DNA from 2 places in the Propionibacterium sp. genome. Region 2 is predicted to be linked to the other one. Evidence: predicted binding sites of a transcription regulator. Region 2 holds the regulator's gene; the other holds the start of a gene.
What was found. Region 2 encodes LexA, which represses DNA repair genes until DNA is damaged. Its sites were predicted from a motif close to TCGAACANNTGTTCGA; they were not measured.
Positions count from the first base shown of each region.

Region 1: the regulator LexA is predicted to act here: its motif matches at 1,599-1,614, upstream of ruvC (crossover junction endodeoxyribonuclease RuvC).

Region 1 covers NZ_JBDNTB010000020.1:10,670-14,495, reverse strand. Annotated here, with positions in the region: gene ruvB (Holliday junction branch migration DNA helicase RuvB) at 1-369, opposite strand, end outside; gene ruvA (Holliday junction branch migration protein RuvA) at 369-974, opposite strand; gene ruvC (crossover junction endodeoxyribonuclease RuvC) at 971-1,552, opposite strand; gene ABF648_RS05185 (YebC/PmpR family DNA-binding transcriptional regulator) at 1,700-2,500, opposite strand; gene ABF648_RS05180 (GNAT family N-acetyltransferase) at 2,633-3,664, opposite strand; gene priA (bifunctional 1-(5-phosphoribosyl)-5-((5-phosphoribosylamino)methylideneamino)imidazole-4-carboxamide isomerase/phosphoribosylanthranilate isomerase PriA) at 3,661-3,826, opposite strand, start outside.
Region 2 covers NZ_JBDNTB010000024.1:6,811-10,636, forward strand. Annotated here, with positions in the region: gene nrdR (transcriptional regulator NrdR) at 45-539, opposite strand; gene lexA (transcriptional repressor LexA) at 2,015-2,884, shown strand; gene ABF648_RS05845 (ATP-dependent DNA helicase) at 3,234-3,826, opposite strand, start outside.

The DNA.
Region 1 (3,826 bases), on a different contig from region 2:
CTCGGCCGGGCGTGACATCCGGTGGATCTCGTCGAGGAAGAGCACCTCGCCCTCGACCAGTCCGGACAGGATCGCTGCCAGATCGCCGGGATGCTGAATGGCAGGGCCCGAGGTGATGTGCAGCGGGACGCCCATCTCGGCGGCGATGATCATTGCCAGCGTCGTCTTGCCCAGGCCGGGCGGCCCGGCCAGCAGCACATGGTCGGGGGTGCTGCCGCGATGCTTCGCTGCGTCCAGCACCAGGCCGAGCTGGCCGCGCACCCGCGGCTGCCCCTCGAACTCTGCGAGTCTGCTGGGCCGCAGCGCCGCCTCGGCGGCCTGCTCCTCCGGTTGCCCGACCGGGTCCACCGGCGAATGCTCCATCATGATCAGGCCCTCGCCAGTGAGGCAAGGGCGGCCTTCATGAGCACCGAGACCGAGGGCATCGGCTGCTCAGCTGCCATCGGGGCGATGGCCTGGCAGGCGGCCTCGGCGTCCTTGGCATTCCAGCCCAGCGACTCCAGGCCCTCGCAGATCTGCTCGCGCCACTGCTCACCCGTGACGGTGGGCGGGACTTCAGGCACCTGGACAGCGAGCTGGTTCACCTTGTCCTTCAATTCGATGACGAGCTTCTGGGCACTCTTTCGTCCCACCCCGGGCACGGTGCACAGTACCCCGAGGTCTTCGGCGCGCACCGCTGCGGCGAGCTGCCGAGGACTCAGCACGCTGAGGATTGCCAGGGCCAGTTTCGGACCGACGCCGCTGGCGGAGCGGCACAGCTCGAAGCAGTCGCGTTCCTCGGGCGAGGCGAAGCCGTAAAGATTCATGGCATCCTCGCGCACGACCATGCAGGTGTGCAGGCAGGCGGTCTCCCCCATTCGCAGACCCGCCGTGGTGGCCGGTGTGCTGGCCACCCGCAGACCCAGGCCGTTGACATCGATGACTGCCCATGTGGTGGCGAGCTGGACGATCTCGCCGCGGAGTCTGGCGATCACGAGGCGCTCCGCCCGGTGACTCGGGTTCCGGACCTTGCCGGGGCCTTCTTCAGATATTGATTCCAGGACGTGGTGGGCCGTTTCTTGGCCGCCGCTGCGGCATAGCGGTTCTGCACTCCACCGCGCCACAGGTGGGTGATGGCCTGCGCCAGCGCGTCGGCGGCGTCCGCAGGCGACGGTGCAGCCTGCAGCCCGAGCACCCTGGCCACCATGGCGCCGACCTGCGCCTTGTCGGCCTGCCCAGATCCGGTGAGGGCGGCCTTGACCTCGCTGGGGGTGTGCAGCGCAACGGTCTTGCCCGCCCGGGCGCCGATCAGCATGGCGATGCCAGCCACCTGCGCAACACCGGTGACGGTGGGCAGGTTGTGCTGGGCGAAGACCTGCTCGATGGACACAACATCGGGTTGGTAGCTGTCGAACCACTCCGTCAACCCCTGCTCGATGGCGAGCAGCCGCTGGGGATGGGCCAGCTGAGGGCTGGTGCGCACCACCCCGACGGCCACGAAATGCGGACGCGTGCCGATCTGGCCGTCCACGATGCCGACGCCGCACCGGGTAAGGCCGGGATCCACGCCCATCACACGCACCCTGCCGGCCTCCTCGTGACTGTGCGACCGGCGGTATCCGAACGCATGTTCGACATTCTAGGTCAACGTGCCACTGCCACCAGGGCTGACACCCCCTCACATACCGGGAGCGGGTCAACACCTGGAACCGGAGGAGTGTCAGTCCTCCGCGGCTTCGAGCGCCTGCTCGACGCTCTCCGGATAGTCGGCATTGGTGTAGACATTCTGCACATCATCCAGGTCATCGAGGATGTCCACGATCTTCTCGATCTTCTGGGCGGCCTCGACATCCTCGACCTGCTGGCTGAAGCTCGGCACGAAGCTGACCTCGGCGGAGTCGTAGTCGATGCCGGCCGCCTGCACTGCCTTGCGCACCTCGACCAGGTCGTTGGGATCGCTGATGAGCTCGAAGACCTCGCCCTGATCGGCGATGTCCTCGACCTCGGCCTCGAGCACCGCCTCCATGAGCGAGTCCTCGTCGATGGTGCGGGTGGTCGTCTTGCGGCCCTCCTCCACCTCGAAACTCTTGGGCACGGTGACGACACCCTTGCGCGCGAACAGCCGCTGGACCGAACCACCGTCGGCCATCGTGGCGCCATTGCGGGTGATGGCGGTGCGCACATCGGCCACGGCACGATTGCGGTTGTCGGTGAGGCACTCGATGAGCAGGGCGACGCCCTCAGGCCCGTAGGCCTCGTACATGATCTCTTCGTAGTTGACCGAGTCGTCACCATCGCCGGAACCGCGCTTGACGGCGCGATCGATGTTGTCGGCCGGCACGGAGTTCTTCTTGGCCTTCTGGATGGCGTCGTACAGTGTCGGGTTGCCGCTGGGATCCCCGCCGCCGACACGCGCCGACACCTCGATGTTCTTGACCAGCTTGGCGAACAGCTTGCCGCGCTTGGCGTCGATGGCAGCCTTCTTGTGCTTGGTCGTGGCCCACTTGGAATGACCGCTCATGACCAGAACCCCTTCCCGGACTTGTTCAGCTTCAGCTGGCAGAGGGCTGGCAGGCCCAAGCAGCAAACGCGCCAATCCTACCGAGCCCACCGCAAGTGGTCACATCACGGCGCCCCGTGTGAGTCCTGGCGGCTACAGATCGTCCTCTGTCATGGTGCGGCCGTAGACCACCACGCGTTCGGTTGCGGTGTATCCCATGGAGCCGAAGAAGGCCTCCGCATGTGCGGGGTCCTCGGTGTCCACGCCGATGCCGGCCGAGCTGAATCCGGCCTTGCAGAATCCCCTGATCGACTCGGTGATCAGCCCCCGACCGATTCCCTTGCCACGGCACCACGAGCAGACGCCAAGCCTCTCCGTCCATCCCTCGTTGGTCTCGTCGTCGTAGCTTCGGTTGATGACATATCCGACCACCTGTCCGTGCGAGGCATCGGCGTGGGAGGGGTGGCGTCCCTTGAGCAGTGCCACCCATGACAGCTGAAGGCGTGCGGCGCCCTCGTTCAAGGAGGCCTCCCAGTCCGCCCGGGACACCGGTGAGGAACCGGGCCTGGTGGCGAATGCCTCGTTGTGAGCGCTGCGCACCTGCTCCGACAGCGATTCCTCGAAGGGCTCGATGGCTATCTCGCCGAGATCGGCAGGCAAGGGCAGCACATCGGGATTCAACGGCCTGTGCATGTCGAAGAACCAGCGCTGCGGTGTGAGGCCGGCTGCCGCGATGACAGTACTCAGGCCGACCCTCTTCTCGTCCACAGTGGTGCCCACCCACAGCGGACGGGTGTTTGCGGTGCGGATGTGCTGGTACCACTGCTTGGCCCGAGCGACCAGCCACAGGGTGAGCCGGTGGCGGATCAGCTGGTGGCGCCATGCGGGATGCACGCCGACCTCGAACCAGACCCGCGGGTTGGGATCGTCGCTCGGCGAGGGATGGTTCCAGCCATAGGCGACGATGCTGCCGCCTTTTTCCCTGCCGACGACAGCGTGCTCATGGGGATGGGCTCCCGGTGCGTTCCATGAGGCCAGGAAGTCCTCGTAGCTGCCGGGCTGGACGGGGTCATCCATGTAGTCGATGGCGGCACGCAGCTCGGTGAGCTGGCGGAGGTCCTCGAAGTTGAGAAAGTCCCAGTCCAGTACGTCGTCGACGAAGGCCTCCTGCCAATCGGGGCTCATCGTGCCGCCGCCAGGGCTTGGGGCAGTGTGAACGCCCCCACGTACAGGGCAGTGCCGATGATGGCGCCCTCGACGCCCTCGGGCACGAGTTCGTGCAGCGCCACGATGTCGTCGACGGTGCTGATGCCCCCGGAGGCCACAACGGCCGCACCGGTTCTGGAG
Region 2 (3,826 bases):
GGTTCGTGAGGGGCGTCGTGTCCGGGTATCCGGGTGATGGCGTCTCAGGGTGTTTCGTTGCCGGAAGCCGATGCCGGCTCCTGCGTGGGAAGAGCGCCGGACGAACGCAGTCGTGCGATCTCGGCCTCGAAGTCGTCTACGGACTGGAAATGCTGGTAAACACTCGCGAAGCGCAGATAGGCCACGGCATCGAGCCGACCCAGGGGCTTCAGGATCGCGACACCCACTTCTTCAGTGGGCACTTCGGCCATACCGCTGGCACGAAGACTGTCCTCGACGGTCTGCCCTAGTCTGGCCAGCTGAGTCTCTGTGACAGGACGCCCCGTGCAAGCCTTGCGGACGCCATTGATGACCTTGTCGCGGCTGAACGGTTCGATCACTCCGGACTTCTTCACCACCACGAGCTGCATCCGCTCAATGGTCGTGAACCGACGCTGGCACTTGGGGCACTGACGACGCCTGCGAATACTCGCGCCGTCTTCAGCGACTCGGGAATCGAGCACTTTTGAGTCGCTGTGATGGCAATACGGGCAATGCATCAGGCAGCTCCTCCCAGGCCCGGGACATGTTCCCACCGGTGCACAACACCTGTGGGTTACTACAATTTCTTGTGGAAACATGTGGAGAACAACCACAACTGGTGGGTGAACCACATGATTGCAACTACTAGATGTAGTAACCGTACACCTGCTGATTCGAAATCCACGAACTCTCCGGCGTGCCCCGGCGTGGCCTCGGCGTGTCGCACGGGCCGGCCCGTCACCTGTTCAGCCGGACGACCGCTTCCCGGTGCTGCGGGACCTCGGTGGACCCCATGGAATGCTGACCATCGCTGTTGGCCGCGTCAACTCGAACGGCATGCTGCGGCACATGTGAATCTGCCGAAGTGATGCTGGCAAAGGAATGGATCACCGCTGACGCGCCGAGAACCATCATCAGCAGGAACCCGGCCAGGACGACTGCCAGGCCACGTGTGGTGAGATGCCAACCCGTGGCCGTGGCCGAACACCGGGTTGTTGACGCGATGGGCGTCGAGGTTCGCGTGCCGGCATGTGAACCCGAGGCCGCTGAGCTGGGACCCGAACTCGGGACCGCTCCTCCTACGCGAGACCTGACCATTGCACTGTGGACACCGGCACCCGAGCCGGCGCCCACATCCGACATTCCGGCCGGCGTGCGCGGATTGGCAGGAATGAATGCGGATGGACTCGCGATGCCCCTAGCGGCCGCAGAGGGCGCCACAGCATCGCCGAGCACAACGTCAGTCGGGTGTATTCCGTGAGCCCCCGTGGTGAGCCCCGAACACACGAACGGGGTCGCCGACCTGAGATCGATGCGAATCAGGCTGGGCCCACCCGAAAGGCTCTCCGAGCCTGGATAGGCAGGTTGGACTGGCCTGGCGACAGGCCGCCTCAGATCTGGGCGAGGTTGGATCGCGCGAGACCGAGCACCCAGGTGCGGGGCCCTCGCCTGACCCACGCCCAGTTCATCCAGACCGGACATCCCGGCACTGCGCGCCTCGCCAGAAGGCCGATCGTCGATCACGGTGCCATGGGCGTTGTTCATGTTTGCTCCTTCCGCGTGCGCATGTGCGCGGACCCACCTCGAGTGATCAGGTTTCGAGCGGTAGAGCCGATTCATCGACCCAGGATCGAACACCTGTTCGAGTTTCATAATAGGACATCTGTTCGAGATTGCCAGCTCTGCGGACACTCGAGGCGACGCCGGCCGCCCAGGTGCTGTGTGGGTCCTCGTCGTCATGCAGATGAGTCCAGCAGCGGCCACCGACAGTTTTCGCCGGAAGACCGGAGGACTCGTCCCATGAGGGTCTGCCGCGCAGCTCCCGATCCAGGACAGAGCGCGGCGGCCACCGTCTTGTGCCGCCCGTGTACGGACACGGACCGGAGTGCCAGCACTTCTCCAGACGGTTCCCCGCACCCGTGCCCACACGCGGATCCCGACACGCGATCGAACAATCGTTTGATTCCGGGGTACAGCCGGATATCCTTCTGACATGTCTGCCAAGAAGACCTCGACATCGCCGTCACCGACGGTCGGCGAGCCTTCTGGCGTGGGCCGAGGCCCTTCCACCATGGGTGGAGCACGAAAGGCGGGCCGTCCTTCCAGCGCCCGGGTGGAGGCCGAGTTGCGTGCCTCCACGGCGCGAGGGCAGCAGTTCTCCGAGGTGACAGCCGACGTCCACAGCGCACCGCTGGATCCCTCCACGCTCAGTGCCCGCCAGCTCCGGATCCTCGAATTCATCTCCTCGAGCGTCGAGGCACGCGGTTATCCCCCGAGCATTCGCGAAATGGGTGACGCGGTGGGGCTCACCAGCCCGTCGAGCGTGGCTCATCAGCTCAAGGTGCTTGAGGCCAAGGGTTTTCTGCGGCGTGATCCGAAGCGCCCGAGGGCTCTGGAGGTCCACTGGTCCGAGCATTCCCAGGAAGCCTCTGTCCCAGGTGGCTCCGCCGGCACCATGGATGTCACCGGCTTCGGCGACGCCTTCCCACAGGCCGTCAACGTTCCACTTGTCGGGCGGATCGCCGCCGGCAGCCCGATCCTCGCCACCGAACAGGTGGAGCAGGTCATGCCGCTGCCCAGCGAGCTTGTCGGCAGCGGTACGGCCTTCATGCTGGAGGTACGGGGTGACTCGATGATCGACGCCGCCATCTGCAACGGCGACTATGTCGTCATCCGGCAGCAGGACACCGCCGACAACGGCGATTTCGTGGCTGCCCTGCTCGACGACGAGGCGACCGTCAAAGAGTTCCGCCGGCGCGACGGCCACCTGTGGCTGATGCCGCACAATCCTGCCTATGAGCCGATCGCCGGAGACCAGGCGCGCATCCTCGGCAAGGTTGTCGCAGTGTTGCGCAAGATCTAGCAGGACTGCCACATCCGGTCACAGGCACTCAGCCTCAGACATGTGCTCCGCAGCGACTGCTGCCACGCTGTGGGCAACTCCGTCCATCGTGTCGTCGGCGCGAGTCAGTTGGCTCGACAGGCCGACGGGCATCTGCGGATAAAATCCATGACCAGGGACTTTCGAGAACATGGGGACCATGGCAGTCGAAGCACCATCTTTTCTGCGAGCTGGTCAGCAGTGCATTCCAGCACTGCATGGTTTTCCGGACCGGTTCGGGGAGGGGTCCGATCTGCCCTGTCCAGAAATGTTCTGAATCCCGGGGTTGTCCAGCCCGGGGATTGGCCGACGGGGAACGCTCGGTGCCGTGTCACTTCTGCCCGCTGAGCCTCCTCAACGCATTCTCCGCGACGTCCAGCGAGGTCGTCGTCCAGAACGGCGGCAGAGAAGCCCTCAGGAAACTGCCGTAGCGCGCCGTGACCAGGCGCGAATCCAGGATGGCCACCACCCCGCGATCATTTCCGCTGCGCACCAGACGGCCCGCTCCCTGGGCCAGCATCAATGCCGCATGAGTTGCCGCGATCCGCATGAAACCATTGCCCCCAGCCTTGCTGACCGCCTGCTGACGGGCTTGGCTCAGCGGATCGTCCGGGCGCGGAAAGGGAATCCGGTCGATGATGACGAGCCGGCAGGATTCCCCCGGTACATCGATGCCCTGCCACAGCGACATCGTGCCGAACAGGCTCGTGGTGGATTCCTCGGCGAACCGGCGGGTCAGCTCGGGCAGCTGCATCTCGCCCTGGCAGAGCACCGGCAACTTGGGCAGCTCGGTGCGCAGATGGCGGGCGGCCGCATCGGCGGCACGCTGAGAGGAGAACAGTCCGAGCGTGTGCCCGTCCGCAGCCCACACGAGTTCGGCGATCTGCGCCAGCAATTCATCGGAGACGCCTTCCCTGCCGGGGC